DNA from 3 places in the Arthrobacter sp. 49Tsu3.1M3 genome. Region 1 is predicted to be linked to each of the others. Evidence: predicted binding sites of a transcription regulator. Region 1 holds the regulator's gene; each other region holds the start of a gene.
What was found. Region 1 encodes HrcA, which represses chaperone genes, less so after heat shock. Its sites were predicted from a motif close to TTNGCACTCGNNNNNNNCGAGTGCNAA; they were not measured.
Positions count from the first base shown of each region.

Region 2: B5X90_RS20345 (Hsp20/alpha crystallin family protein) is a predicted target of HrcA. The motif match lies at 1,765-1,791, and genes of this name have one in related genera.
Region 3: groES (co-chaperone GroES) is a predicted target of HrcA. The motif match lies at 7,551-7,577, and genes of this name have one in related genera.

Region 1 is NZ_FUZD01000016.1:63,847-73,621, forward strand. Features, by position in the region: gene hemW (radical SAM family heme chaperone HemW) at 1-1,171, shown strand, start outside; gene B5X90_RS15590 (DUF4870 domain-containing protein) at 1,298-1,717, opposite strand; gene B5X90_RS15595 (DUF3097 domain-containing protein) at 1,861-2,712, opposite strand; gene hrcA (heat-inducible transcriptional repressor HrcA) at 3,032-4,045, shown strand; gene dnaJ (molecular chaperone DnaJ) at 4,137-5,267, shown strand; gene B5X90_RS15610 (16S rRNA (uracil(1498)-N(3))-methyltransferase) at 5,270-6,055, shown strand; gene B5X90_RS15615 (GerMN domain-containing protein) at 6,106-7,032, opposite strand; gene B5X90_RS15620 (PheS-related mystery ligase SrmL) at 7,387-8,505, opposite strand; gene B5X90_RS15625 (DNA polymerase IV) at 8,798-9,775, shown strand, end outside.
Region 2 is NZ_FUZD01000033.1:7,726-17,500, reverse strand. Features, by position in the region: partial or broken gene B5X90_RS20360 (hypothetical protein) at 1-98, opposite strand, end outside; gene B5X90_RS20355 (hypothetical protein) at 153-530, opposite strand; gene B5X90_RS20350 (J domain-containing protein) at 597-1,019, opposite strand; gene B5X90_RS20345 (Hsp20/alpha crystallin family protein) at 1,259-1,687, opposite strand; gene B5X90_RS20340 (MerR family transcriptional regulator) at 1,822-2,118, shown strand; gene B5X90_RS20335 (SRPBCC family protein) at 2,815-3,723, opposite strand; gene B5X90_RS21120 (hypothetical protein) at 3,880-4,233, opposite strand; gene B5X90_RS20325 (NAD-dependent epimerase/dehydratase family protein) at 4,291-5,367, opposite strand; partial or broken gene B5X90_RS21765 (glutathione-dependent formaldehyde dehydrogenase) at 5,417-5,684, opposite strand; gene B5X90_RS21760 (DUF6480 family protein) at 6,941-7,177, shown strand; gene B5X90_RS20305 (HPP family protein) at 7,752-8,288, opposite strand; gene B5X90_RS21340 (hypothetical protein) at 8,315-8,458, opposite strand; gene B5X90_RS20300 (hypothetical protein) at 8,585-8,839, opposite strand.
Region 3 is NZ_FUZD01000002.1:286,221-295,995, reverse strand. Features, by position in the region: gene B5X90_RS04315 (acyltransferase family protein) at 1-1,812, opposite strand, end outside; gene B5X90_RS04310 (DUF389 domain-containing protein) at 2,078-2,959, shown strand; gene B5X90_RS04305 (acyltransferase family protein) at 3,036-5,135, opposite strand; gene groL (chaperonin GroEL) at 5,404-7,014, opposite strand; gene groES (co-chaperone GroES) at 7,095-7,391, opposite strand; gene B5X90_RS04290 (hypothetical protein) at 7,843-8,277, opposite strand; gene B5X90_RS04285 (class I SAM-dependent methyltransferase) at 8,344-9,567, shown strand; gene B5X90_RS04280 (shikimate 5-dehydrogenase) at 9,659-9,775, opposite strand, start outside.

The DNA of each region.
Region 1 (9,775 bases):
GGGCGCCGATCAGCGCGCTTTCGGGCTGTACGTGCACATCCCGTTCTGCGCGGTCCGCTGCGGGTACTGCGACTTCAACACCTACACCGCTACCGAGCTGGGCGGCGGGGCCTCCCAGGACGCCTACGCCGCCACCGCGATCGCGGAAGTGGAGTTCGCGGCCGCGGCCCTGAAGGGCAGCGGCCTGCCCGGCCGTCCCCTCAGCACGGTCTTCTTCGGGGGCGGCACCCCCACGCTGTTGCCGGCGGAGGATTTGGCGCGCATACTCACCGCCGCGATCGACGCCTGGGGACTGCAGCCCGGCGCCGAGGTGACCACCGAGGCAAACCCCGATTCCGTCACGCCCGCATCCCTGCAGCTGCTCGCCGACGCCGGATTCACCCGCGTCTCGTTCGGCATGCAGTCGGCCGTGCCGCACGTCCTGAAGGTCCTGGACCGCACCCACACCCCCAGCCGGGTGCCCGAGGTGGTGCAGTGGGCGCGTGATGCCGGGCTCGCCGTCAGCCTCGACCTCATTTACGGGACGCCGGGGGAGTCGCTGGAGGACTGGCGCTACTCGCTCGAGACCGCACTGTCCTACGCCCCCGACCACATCAGCGCCTATGCCCTGATCGTTGAAGACGGCACCAAGCTTGCCGCGCAGATCCGCCGTGGCGAAGTGCCGGAAATCGACGACGACGACCACGCCGCCAAATACGAACTCGCCGACGAACTGATTTCCGCCGCCGGGCTCAACTGGTACGAGGTCAGCAACTGGTCCCGCACCCCCGAACAGGCCTGCCGGCACAACCTCGCCTACTGGCGCGGGGACGACTGGTGGGGCATCGGGCCCGGGGCACACTCGCACGTGGGCGGCGTCCGCTGGTGGAACGTCAAGCACCCCACCGCCTACGCCAACCGCCTCGGCGCCGGCGCCTCACCCGCCGCCGGACGCGAAACGCTGGACTCCGAAACCCGCAACGTGGAACGGGTCATGCTCGAGGCCCGGCTCAATTCCGGACTCGACATCCCAAGCCTCGGCGGCCTGGGGGACACCGGCAGGCACGCTGTCGCGGGGCTGATCGCGGACGGCCTCGTAGACCCCGCGGCGGCTTTCAAAGGCCGGCTCATTCTCACGCTCAAGGGCCGGCTGCTGGCCGACGCCGTCGTCCGCAGGATCCTGCCGGACTAGCCTGCCCGGCCCCGCCTCCACGGCTTGGCTGCCGCATCAGCGGCCACGACACCCTGCCGCACAAAGGAGAGCCGGCCGCTGCCCCTTACGGGCAGCGGCCGGCTCTTTTGCTTGGGCCCGGGCCGGCTATTTGATCCAGCGCAGGTTGAACTCGTAGCGGTGCGGCTGGCCGCGGTTGACGTGGATGCCTGCCGCCACCGAGAAGCACGTCACGGCGATCCAGATCACCGTGGCGAGCACGGCGAAGAGGTTGCCCACCACCGGGATGAAGACCAGCAGATTCGCCAGCACTGCGGCCAGGGTCGGCGGCAGCGTGAAATTGAGGGCTTCCTTGGATTCCTGCGCCGTGAACGGGCCGCGGTCCTTGAAGATGAGGTAGATCAGCAGCGACGGCACGCAGCCCAGGATGCCGCCGAAGTGAGCCAGCGTGGCCCACTGCCGGTCCTCGCTGGCCGTCAGCGGCAGCGCGTTTGCCGGAACGCCATGGTACGGAGGCTGGCCATGGCCAGCCTGATTGCCCGTGTGTTCGCGTGCGTTATCTGCCACGGTGTAGCCCTTCGGATTGCGGTGATGCGTTGCTGCCTGGGTTGTGCCTGAAATAGCCGGGACCGCACCAGAAGCGCGGCCGCCGTTTCAAGAATACTTGCTCGGGCCCGGAAATGGAGATCAGGGGCGGCCGCCACGGCAGACTAGGGCACGGTGAGGAAGTCAATGACCTCTTCCACGCGGCCAAGCAGCGACGCCTCCAGATCAGCGTAGCTGCGGACAGCCCCCAGGAGTTTCTGCCAGCCGAGGCCGATGTCCTCCTTCGTGGAGTGGGGCCATCCGAAAGCCATCAGGATGCCGGTCTTCCAGTCCACGCCGCGGGGGATCACGGGCCACTGTTCGATCCCCAGGACCGCGGGCCGGATGGCCTGCCACACGTCCACATAGGGGTGCCCCACAATAAGGACGTTGCCGGCGGCGCCCGGTGAGGCCATGACGGCGTCGGCGATCCGCGACTCCTTGGAGTTAGCCACAAGGTGGTCTACCAGCACGCCGAGGCGCCGGCCAGGGCCCGGGCCGAAGTCCGCGACGGCGGCCGCGAGGTCGTCAATGCCGTGCAGGGGTTCGACGACGATGCCCTCCACCCGGAGGTCATCGCCCCAGACCTTCTCCACCAGCTCGGCGTCGTGCTTTCCTTCCACCCAGATGCGGCTGGCCTTGGCCACCTGTGCGCGCTGCCCCGCCACCCGCACCGAGCCCGACGCCGTGCGGCCGGCACCGGCGGCCGGGGCCGTCTTCTTCGGGGCCGGCGGCATCAGGCGGATGGGCTGGCCCTCCAAGAGGAAGCCAAAGCCGAGGCGGAAGGACCGCGACTTGCCGCGCCGGTCCTCCAGCGCCACCACGTGCATGCCGCCGGACTTCTCCACCCGGGTTACGGCGCCCACCCAGCCGGACTGGACCTCCTCGAGGACCATCCCGCGTTCCACCGGGACTTCGGGCAACTGTGTCTTGGCGGGGGCGGACAGGTCCTGGGGTCCCCAGTTCTGGTACGACATCTCTACACGCTTACTTTGCACTCGGAATGTACGGCGGTCGGTGGAACTCTCCGGGGGCCGGAACCGGACCGCGACGGCGCGGCAAACGGCAGCGGCTGCCACGGTCTTGGCGCCGGCGTGACGGGAATCGCGTTCCCGCGGGCCACGCCTGGAGCGAATCCAATGCTAACAACGCGGCGACTCATATTAGACTGGTTAGCACTTAGGCATGTCGAGTGCTAACCCTTGTCCTGTGGCGGACCGTCCGTGCACCACGTGTGGACCCGGACCGGGCGCGGGGGGTGGCACCGGCTGCGGGACAGTCGATTGGAGGTGGAGCGTGAGCGAACCGCGCAAACTCGAAGTGCTGCGCGCCATCGTGGAGGACTACGTCCATTCGCGTGAGCCCGTTGGTTCCAAAGCGCTCGTTGAACGGCACCATCTCGGCGTCTCGAGCGCCACGATCCGAAATGATATGGCGGCGCTGGAAGACGAGGGCCTGATCACGGCGCCGCACACGAGCGCCGGCCGGATCCCCACTGACAAGGGCTACCGGCTGTTCGTCGACCAGATCTCAGCGGTGAAGCCATTGTCGCCGGCCGAGCGCCGGGCGATCCAGGCGCTGCTGGAAGGATCCGAGGACCTCGACGACATCCTTGACCGGACCGTGCGGCTCCTCTCGCACCTGACCAACCAGGTCGCCGTCGTGCAGTATCCGCTGCTCAGCCGCGCCCGGGTGCGGCACATCGAGTTCGTGCTGCTGGCGCCCCGGAAAGTGCTGGCGGTTCTGATCGCGGACACCGGCAAGGTGGAGCAGCGCGTGATCGACGTCGGGCAGGACATTCCCGACGACGCGCTGGCGGAATTGCGGACCAGCTTCCTGGCCAGCCTGTCCGGAACACCGCTGAGCCTGATGCCGCAGCTGCTGCCCGCCGTCATCGCCGCCGGCCCGCCCGCGCGGCGCGGGGCAGCCCAGGCGCTGGCCCGCGGCCTTGAGGCCCTGGCCACGAGCAGCCGTGAGGAGCGCATGGTCATGGCCGGCACCGCCAACCTGGCCCGCTCCAATGTGGACTTCCCGCTCAGCATCGGCCCCGTGCTGGAGGCCCTCGAGGAACAGGTGGTCATGCTCCGCCTGCTCAGCGAAATGGCCGAAGACCCGCGCGGCGTGACCGTCAGCATCGGCCGGGAAAACCCCTACGACGGTCTCGCCGAGGCCTCGGTCGTGGCCACCGCCTACGGCCCTGACGCCACGGCCAAGGTCGGAGTGCTTGGGCCCACCCGGATGGACTATCCCACCACCATGGCCGCCGTCCGAGCCGTGGCCCGCTACCTTTCGAGGATCCTGGGGCCCTGACAGGCCCGGGACCGAATACGACTTCTTGCCCCACAGGCAGTGCCCACAGGCAGTACCCCACAGGCAGTACAACAAGGAAGAGATACACACTTTGAGCAGCCACTACGACGTTCTTGGAGTCTCCCGCGACGCATCGGGGGAGGAGATCAAGAAGGCCTACCGGAAACTGGCCCGGACCCTGCACCCGGACGTGAACCCCGGGGAGGACGCCTCGGACAGGTTCAAGGCCGTCACCCACGCCTACGAGGTCCTCTCCGATCCGCAGAAGCGCCGGGTCTATGACACCACCGGCAACGAGAACGGCACCGACAACGGCTTCGGCGGCGGCAGCTACTCGGGCCAGGGCTTCGCCTTCCAGGACATCTTCGAGACCTTCTTCGGCGCCGGTGGCGGCCAGGGCGGCCCGGCGTCCCGGGTCCGCCGCGGCCAGGACGCGCTGATCAGCGTCAGGATCGACCTCCGCGATGCCGTTTTCGGCGTGAACAAAAAGCTCGAGGTCGACACCGCCGTCATCTGCCCCACGTGCGAGGGGTCCTGCTGCCGGGAGGGCAGCCACCCGGTCCGCTGCGACATCTGTGGCGGCAGCGGTCAGGTCCAGCGCGCCGTGCGGTCCATCCTGGGCCAGGTCATGACGTCCGCCCCCTGCGGGTCCTGCGAGGGCTTCGGCACCGTCATCAAGGACCCGTGCAACGAATGCAGCGGCCAGGGCCGGATCCGCAGCCGCCGCTCCCTGACCGTCAAGGTCCCGGCCGGCGTGGCGACCGGCACCCGCATCCAGTTGTCCGGCCAGGGCGAGGCCGGCCCCGCCGGCGGCCCCGCCGGGGACCTGTACGTGGAGATCCGGGTCAACAACGACGCCACTTACGTGCGCGAGGGCGATGACCTCCACGCGAGCCTCAACATTCCCATGACGGCGGCCGCCCTGGGCACCGAAATATCCCTCGACACCTTCGACGGACAGCAGGAGATCGACGTCAAGGCCGGCACCCAGTCGGGCGAGATCATCACTCTTCGCGGTCTCGGCGTCACGCACCTGCGCGGCCACGGCCGCGGCGATCTGAAGGTGCACCTGCAGGTGGAAACGCCGGTCAAGCTCGATCACGTCCAGGAGGAACTTCTCCGCCAGCTGGCCAAGCACCGCGGCGAGCACCTCACGGAGGGAAAGCTTGCGGCCAGCGGCGGCGTCTTCGCCAAACTGCGGGACCGGCTCGGTAACCTGTAGCGGTGAGTAACCCGGTCTTCTTCACCGCCTCAGGCACCCTGGACCAGCAGATCCCCGGCTCGGCCTTCGTCCTCGAGGGCACCGAGGCCCGCCACGCCGTCACCGTCAAACGGATCGCCGTCGGAGAAGCCGTCGACATCGCGGACGGCGCCGGCAAGCGCCTGACCGGCACCGTGACAGCCGTCGCTCCCGGGGAGCTGACCGTCGAATGCCTGGACTTGGCCGAGGAACCACGGCCCGGAACCCGGCTGGTCCTGGTCCAGGCCCTCGCCAAGGGCGACCGCGATGAGCTGGCAGCCGAGACCGCGACCGAGTTGGGTATCGACGCCGTCATTCCCTGGCAGGCCGAGCGGTCCATTGTGCGGTGGAAGGCTGAGCGGGCCGCGAAGGCGCATGCCAAGTGGCAATCGGTGGTGACGGCAGCTGCCAAGCAGGCGCGCCGGGCATGGATTCCCGAGGTCCGGGCCGCCGTCGACGGCGCCGGGCTGCAGGCGGCCGTGGCGGCGGCCGACCTCGCCGTCATCCTGCACGAAGACGCCGTGCGCCCGCTGCGGCGGGTACTGGAGGCCTGGCTGGAAAGTGTTGGGTCCGACGAGGTGGCAGATGATGCCGGATCCCGTGAGGTCCTGCTGATCGTGGGTCCGGAAGGTGGCATTAGTCCGCGGGAGGTGACCCGGCTTTGCGACGCAGGCGCAGTTACGGCCCTTTTGGGGCACCATGTGCTGCGTTCGTCCACGGCCGGGCCGGCTGCCACCGTGCTGGCCAGCGACATCCTCGGCCGCTGGTGACCTGCGGCAGCTGCCGCCGCCAGTGACGTGGCGCCTTGTGGAAGCGACGGCTATTTGACCGTGAACCCGCGGGTGTCCTGGAATACTTCCTTGGCGCTGTCGGATGCGTCCACCTGGGACACCCGGACCTCGTAATTGCCCGGGCCGAGGTTCACGGACAAGGTGAACAGCCCGGGCCGGGCTGCATCGGCCGAGGCGGTGGCGCTGCCGTTAAGATACGCGGTCTTGGTATTGTCGCCGTCGCCGTCGACCTTGAGGATTGCCCAGCGGAGCTTGCCGCCTTGGACGGTGCTGCGGCCACTGATCTTGACCGAACCGTCGGCCACGGACGTGCCCTCCTGCGGATCAATGATCCACACAGGTGCCACCATCCCGGCGCTGCGGGACGTCGGCTCGCCCAGGCGGACATGGTTGAAGGCGACGTAGTCGGTGTGACCGTCCACCAGCACAACCACCTGGACCTGCTGTCCGGCATCGATGAGCCCTGCGCTGGCCGCGGCAGCCGTCGCCGTGTAGACGAGCTGCTGGATGGCGCGCTCGGCCATGGCCGCATCAACGTTGCTGTTGAAGGCATCAGCGGAGACATCCACCGTGATGACGTTCTTGCCGGAAATCGACGTCGCCAGCTTCTTCGGATTTTGCCAGGGCGTGAAAAAATCCGGGTCCAATGGCTTCTGCGACATCATGACCCGCAGGGCGCGGGTGACGGGATTGTCCTGATCCGGAACGTCGCGGAACTCGCGGTAGAGAAACGCGTTGTCATTGCCCCGGCCGATCCAATACACCGGAGCCTTGTTCGACGTCTGGGCAGTCTCGAGCGGTGCGCTCGTGGTGGGGACGCCCGACGCCGGGGTGGGAATGAGCTCTGATGGGCTGCTGGAATTCGTGATGCCGCTCTGCGGCGTCGCCACGCAGCCGGACAGGACGAGCACGGCAGGCAGCGCCAACGCCAGCGCGACGCGGCGGACGCGCCCCACCGATGGCTGCTGAACTCCACGCTTCCTGATGCCGCTGTCCTTTCGTCTTACGCCCCGCGTTCCGCGGTGATGATCCATTTGTAGCCGTCGTCGGCCGCTGACGGCCGCTCCATCCCTCGCCGGCCGGATACCGGCCCGGCGATCCCGGGACAGCCGGATTCCAGCATGGCACATGGGCGCGGCGCGGCAGCCGGGTTTGGGCCCTGGCGCCGGAACTGCAACGGGAACGATATGAGGCCGATACAAAGTTGATACCTAATGGCGTCCGCTTGTGGTTCCTTGCATTGACACGGTCCGGCTGCGTCTACACGCCTGCCATGCCAGCAGTCCGATGGTGAACTGGCACAGCAGACACTATCCTCCGATGAGCTCCTTGACAGGCCCCTCGTGCAGGGCCAGGTAAACGTCGTCTCGGATCCGATTGGCCTCCGGGTCTGTCATGGTCCGGGCGAGGGGACGCAGCACCAGGCGTACCAGTGCATTGGCCTGCCCATCGCGGAGGTGGAGTCGTTTCCTCGCCGCTGCCGGGAGGTCGGCGTAGGTCGTCAGGGCCAGGAGTTCGGCACTTTCCAGATCTTCGGCCTTTGCGCCCAACGCTGTCCGCACCCGGTCGCCAAGCACTTCGGTATCCAGGTCAGCGGGAATGACGATGGAGATGTCCCGGCGGATCGAGGGCATCTGGGACACCGGATACCACGGGGACAGGTCCAGCATCTGCTGTTCGATCTTCTGGTCTGTGGACCGAAGCAGCCTGATGTCGGGGATGCCCTTGCGGAGCATGAGGGCGCGGTCCAATCCCATCCCCAGAGCCAGTCCCGACCACTTGGTGGGATCCAGGCCGGCCTCGGAGAACAGATGCGGCGCCATGAGCCTGCACTCGGCGAGTTCGAGCCATTCCCCGTCCGTGAGGACATCGACCTGCACGCCTTCTTCGGTGTAGGGGTGCACTGCCGGAACTGCGCGCCAGCGGGCTCCTGGAAGCACCGCCTGCACCAGCGATCCGACCATTCCCTGCAGGTTGCCGGCGTCGATTTGTCCACGTGAGCTGACGCGCCATAGGTCGACCTGGTGGGGAGTTCCCACATGGGTGCGGTCGATGCAATCGCGCCGGTAGACAAGCCCGGGGATCGCCCAGAGCTCGTCCATGGATTGGTCGGCGTGCAGTCCACGCAGCAGCGACGGGATGGAAGCCGACGTGTGGCTTCGGAGCATGACCGTCGGGCTGAGATAGCGGGAATACCTTTGATCCCGCGTCACATCTGATTCGTTGAACCCCAGGCGGTCGTAATTGTCGGCCACACTCACCAGTGGGCTGTGGCGGACAATTCGTTGGGGCACTCTCCATTCGCGGCAGAGGGCGTCGAGGATGCCCTGCAACAGTGGCTGCATTGCATGGGGCCCGCCGTCCGGATCCGAAAGATCGCGGATGGTCAAGGCGTCGTGGAGCTCGGAGGGACTGAGATATGAGGGCATTGCAGGTCCTTGTCTTCGGATTTCGAGTGGCGGGTTAACTTCCCCCGACTCAAACCCGGCGCCAGGACCTAGGCGCGCGCCTCAGAGCCCTCGCGGCCAGGGACCGGCCGGGGGCATATAAATCGACGCGAAAGATGCATGCGCCGACTATACCCCCGATGCGCACCTGGCGCGTGTTTCCTCGGAACAGGACGGTCTGGTTCCATATACCAAGGTGCTCCGAGGGGGCGCAGCCCGCGGTGCTTGCAAGGGATGTTTAGGGCAGACTGGTCCCGTGAGCGGAATCCCATGGGTGCTGCACGTCGATCTCGACCAGTTCATCGCGGCGGTCGAAGTGCTCCGGCGCCCGGAGCTTGCTGGCAAGCCGATCATTGTCGGCGGTCGGGGCGACCCAACGGAACGCGCCGTGGTGTCGACGGCATCCTACGAAGCGAGGGCCTACGGCGTGGGTTCCGGAATGCCCTTGCGCATTGCGGCTCGAAAAGTGCCCGACGCTGTGATCCTGCCCGTCGATCACGAGGCTTATCTCGCGGCGTCTGAGACGGTGATGGCCACCTTGCATGCGCAGCCCGGCGCCACCGTTCAGGTGTTGGGGTGGGATGAAGCCTTTGTTGGCATTGAGTCAGAGGATCCGGAAGCCTACGCCCGGCAGGTGCAGGCCGCTGTCCTGGAACGAACACAGCTGCACTGCAGCGTGGGCATCGGCGACACCCTGGTCCGGGCCAAGGTCGCCACCGGTTTCGGCAAGCCGGCCGGCGTCTTCCGTCTCACTGCCGCGAACTGGCTCGACGTCATGGGCAGTCGGCCCACCAAGGAGCTCTGGGGCGTCGGAACCAAGGTGTCGGGCAGGCTGGCCAAACTCGGCATCAACACAGTGGCCGAGCTGGCCGCATCCGACCCCCAGGACCTGGTCCCGGAGTTCGGCCCCAGGATGGGTCCTTGGTACGCGGAGCTCGGACGTGGGGATGGCGCCAGTGTCGTAGACGACACCCCGTGGGTTGCCCGCGGGCATAGTCGGGAGACCACCTTCCAGCGCGACCTGACCGAACCCGCCCAGGTCGACGACGCCGTGAGGGAGTTGACAGGGCGCGTCCTGGGGGATGTCGTGGCAGAAGGCCGGCCCGTGGTTGGGCTGACCCTCAAGGTCCGGTACGCGCCGTTCGTCACCAAAACCCACGCGAGGAAGCTTCCCGAGACATTCGACCGGGACGAAATCCTCGCGCAGGCCTTGGACCTCGCAGCCGGAATCGAAGCGGACCGTCCGATCCGG
Region 2 (9,775 bases), on a different contig from region 1:
GCAAGGTGCAGGCCGTTGCGTTCGAGGTGCGCGGAGGCTGCATCGAATCCGCGGTCCGCATAGGGGCCGAAACCCTCGTCCATGTAGTGGATAGACATTCTGATCCTCTCCTCAATGCCGTGCGCCTAACCCGGTAGGGGGCCGGTCCCGGGCTAGGGCTGGCTGCCGTAGATGAATTCCTTCGCGTGGTTGACGGCCTTCCTGAAGGCGTCATTGCGGAGGGTAATCTGGTTTTCCGCGTCCGTTGAGCGTGGTTCAACGTAGGCGGTCAGGCCGGGGTGGAGCACCCAGATGTCCCCGGCGGGCGGGAGGTAGAAGACGCCGAAGGAGCGGTGGCTGGGGTCCTCGGCCCAGATCGGGACGACGGCGACCGCGGCGCCGGTGTCGGGGTTGATCCACTGGGCGCGGGGCAGGGGTTGTTCGTGGACTTCGGGGTCCAGGAACGGGGCTGTTCCCTTGCCCCAGCGTTGTTCGAAGCGTTCGTAGAACGCCGGCATCAGATGGGCATCGTACGGGCGCCAGGCACTCATGGCGGGTTCCTTTTCCAGGTCGGGATCTCAACGGTGATCAGCGGGCGGAGCGGGTCCGGGGGCGGGTCAGAAGCGGATCCACCACAGGAGACGCCGTCCCGGGGCCGGTGTGCCTGGTCTGATGAGGCTTTCCCACCGCACCGGGCCGATGATCAGGGCGGGTCCGGCAGGCCCGGGGTCCCGGTGTGGTGGCGCGGGCTTTGGCGGGGGCGTCTTTGGCCGTTGCCGGTCGTAAACGGCCCGCCTGGCCGGGTCACCCAGAACGGCGTAGGCGTCCATGATCTCCTGGAGCTCCTGCTGATCCTGCCGTTCCTGCCGCTCTCGCTGTTCGTGGGCTGTGGAGTCCGGGCCGGCTGGCGCGGCGCCTGCGTGTCTGATGTCGGGATGACGGGTCCGGACCAGGGCCCGGTAGGCGCGGCCGATATCGCGGGCCGACGCCGTGCGGGCCAGGTGCAGGACCTTGTATGGGTCCGGGTTGTGCTCTGTCATGGTCTGGCTATCGTCTGCTGCTCTGTTCCGGTCCGCGCCCCCAGTACCGGAGGGCCCGGCACGGGCGTGGGGATGGTCCCCGGCCTGGGGGCCGGGGACCACCGTGCGGGAGGCACCGTCGGGGGCCGCTTTTCGCTGCGCAACTGGCGCGTTGGCGTGGCTGCTCTGCATCGCCCTTACTTATCGGCGGCCGGTCCCAGTGCTCCCGGTCCTGCAGGCCTGACCTCCCAGCTGGTGGATCAGGAGGCGTTGATGGCCTGTTGCTCCTTCTTCTCGGAGGTGATCTCGATGCGGCGCGGCTTGGCCTTTTCGGCCACGGGGATCCGCAGCGTCAGGACCCCGGCGTCATAGCTGGCCTTCACCGCGTCCGTATCCAGGGCGTCGCCGAGGATGACCTGGCGGCTGAAGACACCGCGGGGACGTTCGGCGGCCACGAGTTCGGTGTTTTCGCCCGCCGGGTCCTTGCGCTCGGCCTTCACCGTCAGGACGTTGCGTTCGACGTCAATGTCCACTGAATCCACGGCGACTCCGGGCAGGTCGAGGGCGATGACGAATTCCTCGCCCTCCTGCCAGGCGTCCATGGGCATGGCCGCGGGCCGGGCCGTGGTGCCAAGGACCTGCTGGGCGAGCCGGTCAAGCTCGCGGAACGGGTCGGTACGCATCAGCATGGTCTTCTCACTCCTTGAAGTCGGTTCCTGTCATTCCGTCCCAGCCACTGATCTGTTGTGGCTGGTATAGATTTTTTATAGCACCGGTGCGAGACTGGTGCAAGGGGTTTTTGGGTCTTTTGAGGAGGACTGGGATGGAGAGGAAGAACGGGAGAGGTGTGCCGCTGTACGCGATTTCCGTGGCAGCCGAGCTGGTGGGGACCGGGCAGCAGAACCTGCGGCTGTATGAACGGCGGGGCCTGCTGGAACCGGGGCGGACAGGCGGCGGAACACGACGGTACAGCGAGCAGGACCTCGATACCCTGCGCAGGATCAGTGCCCTGCTTGAGGACGGCCTGAACCTGGCCGGCATCCGCCTCGTCCTCGAACTCGAAGCAGCCAACAGGCGCCTCGAACGCGAACTCGCGGCGGCCCGCTCCCGGCGGCGCTGAGCCGGAGACACTTCGGCCCTCGCGGCCGCCAGTCCCGGCGCGGCGGGAAACCGCAGAGGGGAAGCCACCCCACGAATTCAGGCCATCCCGTCTATGTCGGCCATCAGAACGTCGGGACCCTGGCGTTGTGACTTCCGCTTCCGGGCCAGGGCGCTCTGGGGAGGACCGGCGTCGTGCCCGATGTCCGTGCCGTAGGCCACGTCGCCGTCCGCGGGCAGCCTGCCCGTGCCCGATGGCGCCGGCTCCGATGCGGGAGCGGCGGGCAATCTGGACCCGTCGGCTGGGCGTCAGGGCGGGTTTGGAGAAGTCGGATTGATTATCGTTACAAGATGCAGGTTCGGCCTCTGAAGCAGTTAGTAGTGGCATGGATGTCATGGTGGGCTGGAGGCAAGAAAGTCGCCGGTTCACGCGCGATGCCGCGCCAGCGGGTCTTACGTGGCGGCGAGATTGCCGCGGTGCGGCTTTCTTCCGAAACACCCCCGCTGGAAGGCCGTCCGTCGCGGCATGGACATCTGCGCCGGAGTCCAACTTTAGGGGGCGAAACAGGTCAATGGGCCCTGCGGGCCCCGCCCGCCGTCAAAGCCGCGCTCAGTGAAAACGAGGCGAACTACGTCGGCGAGCGGGGATGGTACGAACATGCCCGGAGCCGGAGCCGGAGCCGGGGGCAGGTCCTCGAGCCCCCGCCTTGGATGATCCCTAGTGCTGCCCCAGGCTGCCTCCGGCCGGCGGGATTGTGCCGTTGCCGGCTCCCATCTCGCGATCCGGCTCGGGCTCGCTGAGGCCGGCGCTCATCGGGGTCCCGTCGCCGTCGCCCTCGGTATCTACGAGGCCGTTGGTCTGGTCGAAAGGCTTCTCGGTGGGTCGGTCAATGACTGTGTCATCTGTCGCCCGAGTCATGCCTTGGGCAGTTCCTTCGCCCGGGAAGACGCTGCCCGCGGTCCCTGTGGGAGGCATGGTTGAGGCTGCAGTGTCAGTCCTGGGCGCCGCTTCGCCGGCTGCTTCATTCTGGCCGGTTGCTGCCGCAGCGACACCCGCGGCGGCAGCAGCAGCTAGTCCGGCCCCCGCAATCATCTTCCCGGATACCCCCGCTTTGCCGCTGTCCCCCCGCGAGCCAGCCGCCGCATCGATGCCCGGAGTATCGGTCGAGGCGCCCTCGCTGACAGTTCCCCGCCAGGCTCCGGTGGCGTAGCCTTCGTCCTCGATGAAGGCTTTGAACCGGTTGAGGTCCGCTTCGGCCTGCCTGGCCACAACATCAAGTTTGTCGCCAACCTTTTCCACGATGCCTTCGGGCTCATAGTCGAGGGTCAACATGACCGACGTCTGGCCGCCGCCGACATCTTCAAACATCACCGCGCCAGCATTGGTTGCGCCCTCTGTGGCTGCCCATGCCACCTTTTGGTCAGGTATTTGCTCGAGGATTTTGGCCTGCCACTGCCGCCGTACTCCGGCGATTTCCGCAACCCACTCCAGGCGGTCGTCGCTCAGTTGTTTTACGCTCGTCACCCCGCCCATGAAATGCGGGAAGTCCTCAAACTGGGTCCACTGGTTGTAGGCCACGCTCACGGGAACGTTGACCAGAACACGCTTCTCGACTCGAGTGCTCACGTTATCTCCTTCGGTTTCGCCCACACTTGAAGCCAATGAATCATCAGCATGCTTAGTATATTCACCGTTTCGTCGCAACTGCCAGAGGTTCCGGAAAAGTTCATCCAGAGCGGGGTTGCCCATGAGCTTCTGCCAGGCGCAAGGCGTCCCGGAGTCTCAGCCGGATTTCCTCGGGTGCGAAACTTTGCGCCCGCGCCAGAAGATCACGCTGGCCACGATCGCGACGACGATTACCGCCGCGATGACGTATGGCGCATATTCGACGCGTGTGTCCTTCGCTTCCTTAGTTTCTCCGGTCCCCGGGTCGACCGGATTGCTGGGCGACGGCGTCGCTGACGTTGAGGACGGGGATGTGGTGGAATGCAGGCCAGGGGGGAGCCGGACGTCCCTGAGCGCCGACCTAGCTGCCTGCGGGGGCGTTGCGGTACTGGCATCCGCCTGGGCCTGCATGAAAGCCATGCCGCCACCGAAGAGGAATAAGGCCACGGTGGCGCGCAAGAGTTTTGCCATGGCATTTTGTCTCTGTTGCATGATGTCTCCCTTTTGCGATTGAGGGGATATTCAGTCTTAGCCGGTGGGTTCGGGGGCGGCGTCGGGCTGCGTGGGCCGTTGCCGCGGTGCGAGCGGGGGCGAAGTCTTCCGGCCCTTGCCGGACCCCAGGCCGTCCAGCATTTCGGTCAATGATTCGAGCGAGGACCGTCGTGGCGTCCATTCCAGGAGGTCGTACGCCCGCGCGGTGTCCATGACGGGTGCGCCGGAGGCCATGTCGATCCACCCGCCGTCCGTCGCTTGCAGCCGCAAGCGCCAACTAACCTCGACGAGGGCGCGCAGTGCCGGAAGAGGTATCGGCATCACCCGGCGAGCATTGAAAACCCACCCCAGAGCATTTGGATCGAGGAGGGGTTCGGCCGCGATGTTGAAGGCGCCGTGAGCCCGCCTTTGTAGCACGCGCCAGTAGGCGTCCGCGACGTCGGCGGCGTGCACCGCCTGGAAAACCAGCTCTTGCGGAATGGGCACCACCGGCAACAGCGGCTTACGGGGGACGAGCCGCGCTAGGACATTGCCAAGAAAATAGCGGCCCACCTCGCTCCCGGCCTCGGCGCTGAACGTCAGCGCGGGTCGGAGCCGTGCCACGACGATTTCGGTGTTCTCCTTTGCGAAGGTGTCCAAGAGCTTCTCCTGCGCAGCCTTGTCCTCGCTGTAATGGGAGCCCTTGATGCCGCCGGCCGGCCAGCTCTCATTGGTCCTCGGGTATTTGGGCGCAGGGGAGTAGGCGCCCACTGACGATGCGCACACGACCTGCCCGGTGCCGGCGGTACGGGCCGCAGCAAGAACCTGGGCAGTCCCCGCCACGTTGGTACGGCGAAGGAGCTCCCGGTCATGATTGGGCTGGATCAGCCACGCCAAATGGACCACAGCGTCAGCCCCGGCAAGGGCCGTCTCCAAGGCGGACTGGGCTCCGGGGGTCCCGAGATCAATCGAATGCCACTCCACATCGCGGTACGGGGCCGCGTCCTTCTCGGGTTCACGGCGGGCAACACCAACCAGCTCGAGACTGGCGGCCTCCGCGGCGCGGGCTTCCTGGAGGCGCTTCAAGAGTGCTGTACCGACGTGTCCGGTGGCTCCGGTTATGACGATGCGCATTGGTTCTCCTCAGCCTGATTTGAGGGGGATGGCTTACCCGCTCTGGAGCTCAGGGCCTGAGTACAACCTTGATGCAGCCATCCTGTTTCATTTGGAACTTCTGGGGCCTCTTCCAGAGAACCCTCGTGGGCAACCAGATACATGATTCCCCGCGGATCACTGCCGGCTTCCACCAGCGGGAGCAGATCTTCGGTCCACCTGCTCACGTTGCATTGCCCCATGCGCAGCTAGAGCTGCTTGTCGAACATCGTCAAGAGCGGCAGGGGATCGGCTTGGCCGCCATAGGCTCCCCTTACTGAGGCGGCGCCGCTGCGCCTGCGAGGAGCCGAACGCGGGCACCGGGCCTACCGATCAATGTGGCCGACGCCTGGTCCTCCGTTTCAAGTTCGAGGTGGACAAGCCGGTCTTGGCGGTGGGTGGCCACGACCGAGAAGTTCACGCCGCCCAAGCGCAGGACCTGTCCTTCGAAGACATGACGGAGCCTGTACTTGAGACTGTTCGCCTTAGCGTTAGTTGGCTCAACGGTGCCCGACTTGCCGGTGCTTGCGGCCTTGCCGGTTGTCATAATTTCCTCACAGAGCAATTTAATCAGCATGCTTAGTAGTTCGCAAGGAGGCGCGGTGTCATCGGGCCCGCGGTGGCGACGCCGAGGCTCGACGCGCCGGGCAGGACGGCCTAGCGTGGGACTATGGGCGAGATTCCTGAAGATGATGCGGACGCATCGGCGCAAGGCGGATCAGCTAAAGCCGGCGGCTCCGGCGTCGACGATGCGACGTTCTCTCCGGCTGTCGATCCAGACGACGTCCCGACGCCGAGCCCCCTGGGGGGCGAGGCGGCAACGGGTGCCGGGCCGGTCGTGCCCGGCGCTATGGGCGCCGGGCGAAGGGCAGCCGGCCCTCACATCCCAAGGGACCCAAGGGAGGACCCGGGTACTGTCGCTAATCCCGGGAGCTAATCCGCGCCGGAAACCTGAGGCCCCTGGTGCGCCTGGCGATGCGGCGGGCGCGCTATCTGTTGCCGCAATTGCCTGTGCTTCCGGAGGAGCCGGCCTCAGCCGCGGCCCATGCCTGTGGTCGCATCTTCTTCAGCCTCGGAGGGGTCGGCACGCAGCTCGTCCGGGTTGGGAGATGGCAGACCTGCCGGCCCTGGCGCATCGAGCGGAGCCCCACTGCCCGCACTGTGGGCTTGCTGGCCCGTGCTGTCCTCGGCAGATGGCGGGTCCGTGTCCTCTGGTTTGTCTGCCGGCGGCGGTTGCTTGCTCCCACTGCCAGGCCGGGACTGCCGGCCATTTGCGCCAGCGGCGTTGGATCCTTCGCTGATGGAGGAATGAACCCTGATGTCATCGTCGGGTGCGCCCGGTTCGGGTACGTGTGCGTCGTCCGTCGGGCGGGCGGTTCCCGCCAGGTCCTCCATGGCATTTTTCGCTGCTTTCTCAACGCTGTCACCGATGCCCATCGGTTCTCTCCCTTGCTCCATGCCGCCGGGGGGTTGCGGCCTTGACGATTCCAGAATTATCAGCATGCTTACAAATAGTCCAGAGAAGTCACACGAAAGAAGCAGAAAGGGCGCAGGCATGAGTACCAGCCATAATGACCCGGCAAATTCAGATGCTCGGCGGGGAACGGCCCCTGCCGAGAATTCCACGCGGCCGGAGACCAGCGGTGGGCATGCCGCCGACCCCGCGGCATCGGCCAACCCGGATCCCCTACAGAGTAGGATCACCGGTCTTGAGCCCGGCGGAGGAGTGCCTCCGGGAGAGACCCCTCCGGCCGAGGACCAGATGAGCCGAGACCAGGGCCGCGACGAATAGCCGGCCTGACCCCGCTGTCGCCAGGGCCGGGCCTCCCCGTCGCCGCTGTTCACGACGGCCGAGGCGTAGTGCCGGAGAAGGCTGCCCGGGCAGCTGCAGTCCGCTCGAGGGGTCACATCCGGCTGCATGACCCATTCCGGCTGTCTCCTGCCGAAGCCCGGGCCTTCGGGGGAAGTGGGAGCATCGTGACCAGTACATCCGGCCGATCCAGTGCGGCCCGCGCACGGTCACGGACGAGGACGTCCGCCGCCCCTGGGCCTGGCGCTTAGGGTCGTGCATTTGCACGAAGTGCACGAAATTCTCAACGCAGCCATGGGTCCCGTACCACCACCGACGTGGCAATCGGTGCGGTCGCCGCACAAAACCTGTGTAGCCGGGACGCGACGTTCCGGTTAGTGTCCAACGCCTCCAGGCCTTATCGACTTCGACAATGCGTGTGCGGCAGACCCTGCCATCATGTTGCTCCCCATGTCGGCGCCCATCCGACCTGCCACCGTGCCATGGCTGCGGAAGTCCAGGTCATGGGCGAGTATTCCTGGCAGCCTGGTGCAGACGTGTGCCGTTCAGGGGTCAGTCAGTCGGTATTTCCCGGTTTAGTGCCAAGGAGCATATTCAGTCCCCAGCCCGCGGCGGTGATGAGGAGGATGGCCCCGGCCATGGACAGCAGTTGCAGGGGGCTCGTCAGGATGCCGAGGCTGACGATGAGCGTTGTCGCGCCGGCAGGAGGGTGCGGTTTTCGAAGCCAGGTCAGCACCAGCGTGGTGAGCGCTACGGAAAGGGCCCCGGCGGCAACGTAGGGGACGGTAAGCCCGCTTACTGGGGCCGGCGGGCTGTCCTGGAGGCCGAAAGCGTAAAGGCAGAGGACGCCCGTCACCAGCCCCGTGAAGTGTCCGGCAAGGGTGTTGACCGGCCGGGAGGAGGGCTGTTCCGGGGACTCGAAGAACAGCATCACGGTCGGGCCCAGGCTGGGAAAGAGCCAGGGGAGGTGCAGTGCCAGCCCTACCGCGCCGGCCAGCGCAAGGACGACGAGCGAGAGTACGGCGGCGTAAACGGCTGGCCCCAGTGCGCGGCGGCGAGAGGTGAGCTTGTTCAGAAGGGACGGCGTCAGCATGGGGGCTACCTTTCGGTGTAAGACGCTCAGTGCACGCCAAGGGCCTGCGGGGCTGCCTGGTTCATCCAGGTCTGCAGCCACCGCAGCTGAATGGCGGTCTCGCCATCATGCCGGGACGCGACGTTCAGGGGTTCCCGCTGGCGGAGGGCCGAACCGGGCTGTTCGACCATGTCCCCGGTACCGTCTAGGCGGCGTGCCAGGAGATAGCTTCGCAGCGCTCAACGACGGGGAACTGGATCTCGCGCAGCCTTTGAGGTGAGTGCCCGTGTTGCGCTCGGAACGGCGGTGGAACATTGTCAGGCCGTAGCGGGGTAGCTTGCCAGGATGTAGTCGGTTGCGGCCTGTCCTGTCATCCGTCGACGGCTGTTGCGCAGATCTACGCCGCAACGCCGCATGGCTGACCGGAAGGTGATGTCCTCAACGGGGGTGATGTTGTGGAGCCGGCACCAGCTTGTGTACAGGCCGTAGAGACAATCCGGTCCCAACGGCCAGTGCGTTTCATCCGGGACGGTGGCTTCTAGGAGGAATCGTTCGAAGTGCGAGGTGGCCATGAGGGGCTCTTCTCCGCGGGTGCATCTTTATGCCGCCGTTCGGCTACAGCGGCTCTCTTTGCCGTCGTGCACCCGACGGCAAAGGGTCCCCAACCCGGACGGGTTGCCGAGGACTGATCCGAATCTACAAATTTCCGGCGGCCCTGTCCAGAGCACCGGCCAAACCCGTTTCGACGAAAACCTGCGCATCGGTGAATGCAAGAGAATTGGACTCTGAGGGATTGGTCGCCGACGCCATCACGGAGCGAGCCCAGAAATGTGCGGGCACGTACGCCTTAAACCGCGTGACCGCCACAGCCAAAAAAGCAGCGGGCAATGGAACCGCCGTAAGTGAGATCGCCAGTCGCTGGCCTGTCGATGGCCGCCAGGTCAATGCCGGTAAGCTCAAGCGGACCCAGGGCAACCAAGGAAAGGAGCACGGCCAACACCAGCGGATTTTCCGGGTCTGCGCCGCCGCGCCAAGGCGCGCAGTACACAGGTCCAGGGCGCCTCAAGCACTTCCTCGTGGCCGCCAAAGCAGCACGTCTCAGCCAGCGGCCAAGACACCACGACGGTCGTGGGGAAGCGCTCCAACAACTCTTGAGGCATCGCCACTACTGTCACGGGGTGAAACAGATTTTCGTGACGCAGACGCCGCGTTTTGAAGGGTAGAAGGGGAATCGACGTCGTACCGGACCGTCCCGTGTCTTGGAAAGTGGCGCGCCGTGAATCATCTCGGGGGCCGGCAGGGTGTTTAAGCAGCGCGCGGTGACGGGCGTGGGACCCGGACTGGCTGGAGACTGGTCACATGCTCACGTGTGGAAGCTAGACCGTTGGGGCTGGACTCAGGCACGTCTTGGACATCATCGGCGACATCAGGGAAGGGTGGGGCAGGCATCGTGTCCCCGGACCTAAGGACTCGACACGACCGGGCCCACATGAACCGCAGCGCCCGCG
Region 3 (9,775 bases), on a different contig from region 1:
CTCGGGCATATTGATGGTGAAGCGGGGGTTGTCGCGGATGCCCACCACGTCCATGCCGGCGCCGGTGAAGGGCTTGATGCCCGCCAGGTACTCAGGCACTTCGGTCTCGAACGGCGCTTCCTTGTGGGTCAGGGACGCAACCGTGAAAACGGCGTCGGGGCGGTGGTCCAGGACGTACTGCGCGCTGGCCCGGTTGAAGGCGTTGCAGTCCGCGTCCCGCTCCGGGGACTCCCCGCCGAAGCGGCAGTTGCCCTTCAGGAGCGTGACAACTTCCCAGCCGTGGCTTTTCGCGATGGGGCCCAGCGCCGCCATGTACTGCTGGGCATGGGAGTCACCGAGCACCACGATCCGTTTGGTGACTTTGTCCGGCTTGTTGTTCTGCAGGCAGCCCTGCAGCAGGGGGTCGGCCGGGACGTTGGCGTCCGTGCACAGCCCGTCGATGTCAGCCCACTCGTTCTTCATCGCCGCCGGCGCGGGGATGATCTTGGCTTCCGGCGTGGGCTTGCCGGCGTTTTCCGGCGCCAGGGCGGCCGCGCCCGGGGTCAGTTCCTTGGGCTGGGACGCCGCTTCGGCTTCGTCGGCCAGGAGCTGGCTCTGCCACACGGCGACGGGTCCCGCCAGCAGGGCACCACAGGCGGCAATCACGACGGCGGTCCGCCAGGCGCGGCGCTTGGGCCAGTGCCATTCGCGCAGGGGCTTCTCGACGAAACGGGTGGTGAGCACGGCCAGGACGAGGGACGCGGCAACGATGCACAGCCCCTGGAACAGGTTGGGTGCAGTGATGCCCGCCCCGGCGAGGGCCAGGACCAGCAGCGGCCAGTGCCAGAGGTAGAGCGCATAGGAGTTATCCCCCAGCGCCACCAGGGGTTTCCAGGAAAGGAAGCGGTCAACCCCGAAGCGGCTGCCGCTTTGACCGGCGGTGATGATCGCGGCGGCGGCCAGCGTGGGCCACAGCGCGATGAACCCGGGGAACGAACGGTCCACGGTCAGCAGGAGCCCGCAGGAGAGCATGGCCACGAGGCCGGCCCAGCCGAGCACGACGCGCAGGACCCTGCCCGGCTTCAGGTACGGCAGGGCGAGGGCCAGGAGCGAGCCGAGCGCGAACTCCCAGAGCCGGGCGCCGGTATCGAAGTAGGCGTGGGCCTGGTTCGTTGCGGTCTGCTGGATCGAGTAGGCCAGGGACACGGCGAAGATGGCGCCGAAGGCCGCGGCCAGCAGGGAGCGGTAACGCAGCAGGAGGTGGCCCTGGCCGGTCCGGCGGCGGAGCAGGCGGGAAAGAAGTGCGGTGCCGGCAAAGACGAGCGGCCAGAGCACGAACACCTGGCCCTGGATCGAGAGGGACCAGAAGTGCTGGAGCGGGCTCGCCCCCGAATGGTCTTGGGCGTAGTAGTCCACGGCGCTGTCGGCCAGGAGCCAGTTCTGCCGGTACAGCAGGGACGCCCAGGCCTGTTCAAGGACGTCGGGCCAGCGGCTTTGCGGCAGGATGGCCCAGGTGCCGGCGAGGACGCCGAGGACCACCACGACGACGGCGGGCAGCAGGCGCTTGAGCAGATGCAGCCAGTGGCTGAGCAGCCGCAGCGGCGCGCCGCTCTCGACTTTCCGCGTGAAGCTGAGTGTCATCAGGAAGGCTGAAATGAGGAGGAAGATGTCCACGCCGCCGGAGACCCGGCCCAGCCACACGTGGTACGTGACCACCATGAGGACCGCGAGGGCGCGAAGGCCCTGGACTTCGGGGCGGTAGCTTGTTTTTCGGGTCGCCGGAGAACCTGCATCCGCCCGCGGCGGGGTGACGGTGGTTCGCTCGTTCGACACAAAGATCCCTTCCGGCCGTTTCCAAAACATCAATGTTACCGAAACGTAACTTTCTTTGCCAATCACACGGGCCCGGCGGCGTCCTTCACGCGCCTGGCCGGCGGCGCACCCGGGGGCCGTCCGGCGCCTCGGCCGCGGGGCGGAAGCTAGGCTGGTAGGAGTCTGAGGAGGCCGCCACGTGATCGTGCAGGTGCGCATTTGTGTTCCGGGTGAATTGTCCGGAGTTGTTCTCGAAAGTTGTACAAACCACGTCGGCGTCTCGGAAGTGGCGCTCGCGAAGGCCTCTTCCGTCACGCCGCCCGGGGACGTTATCGAGGTTCTGCTGGCCCGGGAATCCGTGGAGGGGCTCGTGGAGAAGCTGCACGCCCTCGATGTCCAGCAGCGGGGATCGATTACGGTCATCGCACCGGACCTTGTGCTCTCGGACCGCGCCGACAAGGCGGAGGCGGAGGCTCCAGGTGAGGGTGCGGACGCCGTGATCTGGGACGAGGTATCGCGGCAGACCGGCGAGGATTCGCGCCTCACGTGGAGCTTCCTGGCGTTCCTGGTCCTGGCGACCCAGCTGGCGGCCATCGGCATCGTGACGGACTCCACCATTGCGATCGTCGGCGCCATGGCCGTGGGCCCGGAGTTCGGCCCGCTGGCTGCCCTGGCCGTGGCCCTGGTCCGGCGCCAGCGGCGGCTCGGACGTGACGCGGCGCTGGCCCTCGGCGTCGGTTTTCCCGTCGCGATGCTGGCCGCCGCGCTGACAGCGTGGCTCTCCGTGCCACTCGGGCTGTTCCCCGCGGACGCGCTGGACCACGGTTCGGCAGTCGAATTCATCTACCACCCCGGCCCCTATTCCCTGATCGTCGCCGTCCTCGCCGGAACAGCCGGGATGCTGTCGGTCATCAGCCGGCGCTCGGCGGCGCTGATCGGGGTGTTCATCTCCGTCACGACGGTGCCGGCAGCCGGTTTCGTGGCCGTGGCACTGGTCCTGGGCGAGTACCAGAAGGCAGCCGGCTCCGCCCTGCAGCTGTTCCTGAACCTAGTCGGAATCGTGGTGGCCGCCGTCGGGGTCCTGCTGTTCTACCGGCTGGTGACCAGGCGACTGGCACCGGACACCGCCCGCCAGCTGCGGCGCAGGGCGGACCGCTCCCAGCCCTGACCCGCGGGCGCCCCAGGTGCCCGCCACGGCCCGCAGTCCCGGGACCGTCGTCGTGCGCGGCCGGGGACCGTGGGGCTTAGGGGCCCCAGCCGGTCGCGGCGAGGAGCCTCTCGCTGAACATGGGGGCCATGCTGGCCGCATAGCTCCGGCTGAGGTGGTTGTTGTCCAGGTAGACGTAGGTGTTGCCAACCGCACCCGGGCATTCCGTGCCGTTGCAGATCAGGTCAGTCATGTCCATGAACGAGACGCCAGGCAGCTTGCCATCCAGCGCGGCCAAGGGGTTCGTTGCCGCAAGGAGGCCCTGCTCGCGCGGCCTGCAGTCCGGAGCGTCGGCACCCTTGGTCGCTACGCACTCTGCCATGTTGAAGGTAAAGCGCGGATTGTCCCGGAGGGCCACGACCTTGATGCCCTCGTCCGTCCAAGCCTTCGCGGTGGCTTCGAAGCCCGGGATCACGCTCTCCTGTGGCGACGACGGCGCTGCCTCAGTGCCCACGATGATAATGGCGTCCGGCGGGTTGTTCTTCACTTCCGATGCGACGGCCGCATTGAAATTGTCGCAATCCGCCGAGACGTGCTGCGGCGCTATGTTGGGTTTGCAGGCACCCTTGAGCATGGCGTAGAGCCGCCAGCCCTTCTCATCGCTGAGGGGACCAATCGAGCCCAGCCATTGCTGTGCGTGGGAATCCCCGATCACGAGGACCTTTTTCGCTCCTGCGTCGGATTGATTGTTCTGGAAACAGTCCTTCTGCAGGACCGGGTCCTGCGGCTGCAGGTCACCGGAGCACGGATTCGGGAGGCTGGCCCAGTCCTGCGGCAGCGTCTGCGGGGTGGGGAGCAGGACGGCGTTGGCGTCGGCCTGGTCCACAAAGCCCGGCGTCAGCGCCAAGGCGCCCGGGTTGTTCTTCGGGGCTTGGGCGAGGACTGCTTCGCTTTCGAGGTGCTGCTGGATCTGAATCCCGGCCAGCGGCACGGCGGCGGTGACCACGGCCACGGCGATGGCAACGAGGGCGCGGCGCCGCCGCACCTCCGGCCACTGCCACTCACGCCAGGGCTTCTCAATGAAGCGGGTGGTGAGGTAGGCGAGCACCAGCGAAACAGTGACGATGACGGCGCCCGTGATCAGACCCGCTTTTTCCCTGTGCATCACGGCAAGGGAGATGACCAGAACCGGCCAGTGCCACAGGTACAGGGCATACGAAATGTCGCCCAGCCGGACCAAAGGCTTCGAACTCAGGATCCGGTCGACGCCCAGCTTGCTGCCCGACTGCCCGGCCGCAATGACACAGGCGGCCGCCAGGGTGGGCCAGAGCGCCACGAACCCGGGGAAGGAGGCCTGGACGTTGAGCAGGAGGCCGCAACTGAGCATGGCCGCAATGCCCAGCCAGCCAAGCCCGATCCGCCAGCCCCGCGGAAGCCGCAGGGCAGGAAGGGCCAAAGCCACGAGCGTGCCCAGGGCAAACTCCCACAGCCGGGCCCAGGTGTCGAAGTACGCCTCCGTTTGGCTCGCCTGGGTGAAGACGATCGAGTAGAGCAGCGAAACAACGAAAATCACGGCGAAGATGTAGCACAGCAGCACGCGATAGCGGAGCCTGAAGCGCCTGGCGACGACCGCTGCCCCCACAAAAATGAGCGGCCACAGGATAAAGACCTGGCCCTGGATCGAAAGGGACCAGAAATGCTGGAAGGGGCTGGCCTGGCTGTGGTCCGCGGCGTAGTAGTTCGTCGCCTGGGTCTGCAGGAGCCAGTTCTCGGCATAGCCCAGGGAGGCCCAGCCCTGGTTGATGATTTCCATCCACCGGGTCCGGGGCAGGAAGAGGACAGTTGCGGCAAGGATGGCCACCAGGGCGGTGACTGCGGCCGGGACGAGGCGCCGGAAAAGGTGCAGCCAGTGTTTGATGAGGGCCATGGACCGGCCCTGCTCGTAGCGGCCCACGAACTGCAGCGTCATGAGGAAGGCCGAGATCAGCAGGAAGACGTCCACGCCGCCGGAAACCCGGCCCAGCCAGATGTGATAGCTCATGACCATCAGCACAGCGAGGGACCGGAGTCCCTGGATTTCGGGCCTGAAGGTGGATTTTCGGCCGGACTTGGCTGCGGGATCGTGCCCCGCCGCGGCAGTGTGCCGGGCAGGCCGGGCAGGCCGGGCAGGCCGGGGCAAGGTTCCTTGCTGTGTCATAGAACTACCCCTCAACCAGATAACCAAAGCCTCCATGTTACCAAAACGTAATTTTGATGGCCAATCGTCACGGCGGCCACTGCTCCCCATTGAGGCATGCCAACGTGGGAGTTTCCAGTGAACCCGGGACGCTGGAGCGGCGCCTGATGGGTTAACTCTGCCAGAATCACGGCAATTTGCGGCCACGAACACGGCAGAACTGCAGCAGTGACTCGACAGAAAAAGGGACGGCCCGGCAGATGCCGGACCGTCCCCCTGCGGGCAGGGCCTAGTGCTTGTGCCCTGCGTGCTCGTCTTCGTCAGCCGGCTTCTCCACCACGAGGGTTTCCGTGGTGAGGACCAGCGCCGCGATGGAGGCCGCGTTGCGCAGAGCCGCACGCGTCACCTTCACGGGGTCGATTACGCCGGCGGCGATCAGGTCTTCGTATTCGCCGGACTTGGCGTTGAAGCCCTGGTTCACGGCGGATTCGGCGACCTTGGCAACGACGACATAGCCATCGAAGCCGGCGTTCTGGGCGATCCAGCGCAGCGGCTGGGTCAGGGCGCGGCGGACAATGCCGACGGCGGCAGCCGCGTCACCTTCGAGGGCCTGGACGGCAGCGTCCTCGTCGAGCGCCTTCAGCGCGTGGATGAGGGCGGAGCCACCGCCGGCCACGATGCCCTCTTCAAGGGCAGCGCGGGTGGAGGACACAGCGTCCTCGATGCGGTGCTTCTTTTCCTTCAGCTCAACCTCGGTGGCAGCGCCGACCTTGATCACGCCGATGCCACCGGCCAGCTTGGCCAGGCGTTCCTGCAGCTTTTCCTTGTCCCAGTCCGAATCGGTGCGGGTCAGCTCGGCGCGCAGCTGGGCAACACGGGCGGCGACGTCCTCGGCCGAACCGGCGCCGTCGACGATCGTGGTGTTGTCCTTGGTGACGGTGATGCGGCGTGCGGTGCCGAGCACCTCAAGGCCAACGGTGTCCAGGCTCAGGCCCAGCTCCGCGGAGACAACCTGCGCACCGGTGAGGGTCGCGATGTCCTGCAGCATGGCCTTGCGGCGGTCACCGAAGCCCGGCGCCTTGACGGCGACGACGTTCAGGGTGCCGCGGATACGGTTGACGATCAGCGTGGACAGGGCCTCGCCCTCGACGTCTTCGGCGATGATGAAGAGCGGCTTGGAGCTCTGCAGAGCCTTTTCCAGCAGCGGCAGGAAATCCTGCACCGAGGAGATCTTGCCCTGGTTGATCAGGATCAGGGCGTCCTCGAGGACGGCCTCCTGGCGCTCCGCGTCGGTGACGAAGTACGGGGACAGGTAGCCCTTGTCGAACTGCATGCCCTCGGTAAGGACCAACTCGGTCTGCGTGGTGGAGGACTCCTCGATGGTGATCACACCATCCTTGCCGACCTTGCCGAACGCCTCGGCCAGGAGCTCGCCGACCTCGTCGCTCTGGGCGGAGATTGCGGCCACGTTGGCGACCTGCGTGCCTTCAACCGGGCGTGCGTTCTCCAGCAGGCGGGCGGCAACGGCCTCGACCGAAACCTCGATGCCGCGCTTGATTTCGCCCGGTGCGGCGCCTGCCGCTACGTTGCGCAGGCCTTCCTTGACCAGGGCCTGGGCCAGGACGGTGGCGGTGGTGGTGCCGTCGCCGGCAACATCGTTGGTCTTGGTGGCGACCTCCTTGGCAAGCTGAGCGCCAAGGTTCTCGTAGGGGTCGTCCAGCTCGACTTCACGAGCGATGGTCACACCATCGTTGGTGATCGTGGGGGCGCCCCACTTCTTGTCCAGTACGACGTTGCGGCCGCGCGGGCCCAGCGTGACCTTGACGGTGTTGGCGAGCTTATCGATGCCGGCTTCAAGCGACCGGCGTGCAGCGTCGTTAAACGCAAGCTGCTTTGCCATGGTTTTGTCCTTTCAAGACAGAACCCCGCGCAACTGATCCGTTCATGACGAAGGATCTGCTGCGCGGGGGTCCAAGAGAGTTACTTTACGACGATCGCCAGAACGTCGCGGGCGGAGAGCACGAGGTACTCGGTGCCGCCGGTCTTAACTTCAGTTCCGCCGTACTTGGAGTAGATGACAACGTCGCCAACGGCCACGTCAACGGGAACGCGGTTGCCATTGTCATCGAAGCGGCCGGGGCCTACTGCAACAACTTCGCCTTCCTGCGGCTTCTCCTGCGCGGAGTCCGGGATAACCAGGCCGGAAGCCGTGGTCTGCTCGGCTTCGAGCGGGCGGACAACAATACGATCCTCAAGAGGCTTAATAGAGACCGACACTCGGACCTCTCCTTTTCGTCAGCAAATTTGTGGACTATGAAGCGGTGATGCCAAGGCGCACAGACCGTCGTCGCGGTGCCGGCAGCGTGCCTGGCGGAACGCGCTTCATGTGTTAGCACCCTCCTAGGGAGAGTGCTAATGACGACTCTATGTAAATGGTTAGCACTCGGTCAAGGCGAGTGCCAGAAATTCGTTTCGGGTGAACATTTCCCCGGGGAAGACATGCCCATTTTTCGCCGCGGCCAGGGGACACTTGGGCATCATGCTCACTGCCCGCGCTGAGAGATGGACATGCCCAACGCGTGTGGGCCGCCCGGGAGGACATGTCCATTCGTGACGCAGGAGGCTGGGCATGTCCGGTGGCCCGTGGCCGTTGGCACTGCGTGGCGGTGCGGGCGCCAGCCCATTTGCGGGCCTACCAGCGGCGCTTACTGGCGCTCCTACTCTCTGGCTACTGGCCTGCGAGGTCGTCGAAGTCCACGTCCTCGCCGTCGTCTTCGTCCGTGTTCTGGCCTTCGTCATTCCGGTGCCGGAACATCAGCACGGCGCCGGCGGCGGCCAGCAGAATGCCGGCGATGAGGAAGATGATGCCGCCGAGCCGGGCCGCGGTGTAGGTCTCGCGAATGGCCCGGGCCTCGTCTGTGGCGTCCTGGACGTTCTTGCCGCCGACGGAATATACGGTGGCGTTGAAGGAGTCGAGGAAGAAGATGATCACCAAAAGTGCGATGGCCACGACGGCGATGACCGCGCCGGCGATCAGCGCCGGTTTTGCGTAGCGGGCCAGCCCCTGCGGGTGCCTGCGCCCCTGCCTGGCCTCGTCGTCGCCGACCGTGTCCTGCCCGGCCGTGTCCGCTGAGATGCTGTCGCCTGTGCCGCTGTCTTCCATGCCATCAAGCCTAGCCCCCGCCGTCCGGTCACAGCGCGCCCGCGGACCTCAACTACGCTGGATGCCATGACTGACGCACCGCAGGAACATATTGCCCCGATCCTCACCCCCGAGGGCTGGGAGCTGCTGGCGTCGTTGGGCCCTTACCGCGAGGAGGAGGCCTTCCGCCTCACAGCGTCGCTGCGCAAGGCCGGCCACTCCCCCGAACTGGTCTCGGCCGTGCTCACCCAGTCCCGGCTGCGGACCAAGGCCGAGGCCAAATTCGGCGAATTCGCCCGGCAGATGATTTTCACCAAGGCCGGCCTGGAACAGGCCACCCGGCTCACGGTGGCGGCACGGCACGCGCAGCGGTTCGCGGAGGCCGGGATCGGCCACGTCGCGGATCTTGGCTGCGGGCTCGGGGCGGACTCCATGGCCCTGGCATCCCTGGACCTGGTGGTCACCGCCGTGGAAATGGACGAGGCCACGGCCGCCTGCGCCACGATGAACCTGATCCCCTTCCGCAATGCCACAGTGGTCCATTCCGACGCCACGTCGGTATCGCTCGAGGGGATCGACGGCGTCTGGCTCGACCCGGCCCGGCGCACGACGTCCACCTCGGGAACCAAACGGATCTGGGATCCGGAGGATTTCTCCCCGCCGCTGTCCTTCGTGGAGTCACTCGCCGGCTCCGGCCGCGCCGTCGGCGTGAAGATGGGACCGGGCATGCCGCACGATTCCGTGCCGGCCGGATGCGAGGCACAGTGGGTCTCCGTAGGCGGGGACGTGACCGAGGTGGCCCTGTGGTTCAACGCGGTGCGGCGTCCCGGGGTGCGGCGCGCCGCCCTCGTACTCGGACCCCTTGGTTCAGCTGAGCTCACCAGCGGCGAGGACTTCGGTGCCGGTCCGGTGGCGCCCGTTGGCCCCGTGGAGGGGTACCTGTACGAGCCAGACGGCGCCGTGATCCGCGCCGGCCTGGTGGCCGACGTCGCCCTCCAGCTGGGCGGGCACCTGGTGGACGAGCACATCGCCTACATCTGCGCCCCGGAACTGCATGACACCCCGTTCGCCAAGGCGTACAGGGTCCTGGAGGTGATGCCGTTCAACGTCAAGGCACTCAAGGCCTGGGTCAAGGATCAAGGCATCGGGGTCCTGGACATCAAGAAGCGCGGCACGGCCGTCACGCCCGAAGAGCTGCGCAAGCAACTCCTGCCCGGCGGCAGCGCAAAGCACAAGGACAAAAAATCGGCCACCCTGGTCCTCACCAGGATCGGCGAGGACCGGGTGGCCATCTCGGTGGAGCCCGTCTAGCCCCGCCAGCGGCATCCCGCCGGCGCAGTGCCCCGCGGCGCAGTGCCCGGCGCCGGATCTCAGCGAGGCGGCCGGTCACTGGGCTGTCGCGCTACTGGGCCCGCGTGAACTCCTCGGCTGCCCGGATTTGTTCGTCGGTCGGCCGGACGCCGGTGTACAGCACGAACTGCTCGAGCGCCTGGATCGTGGCGACCTCGGCTCCGGTGAT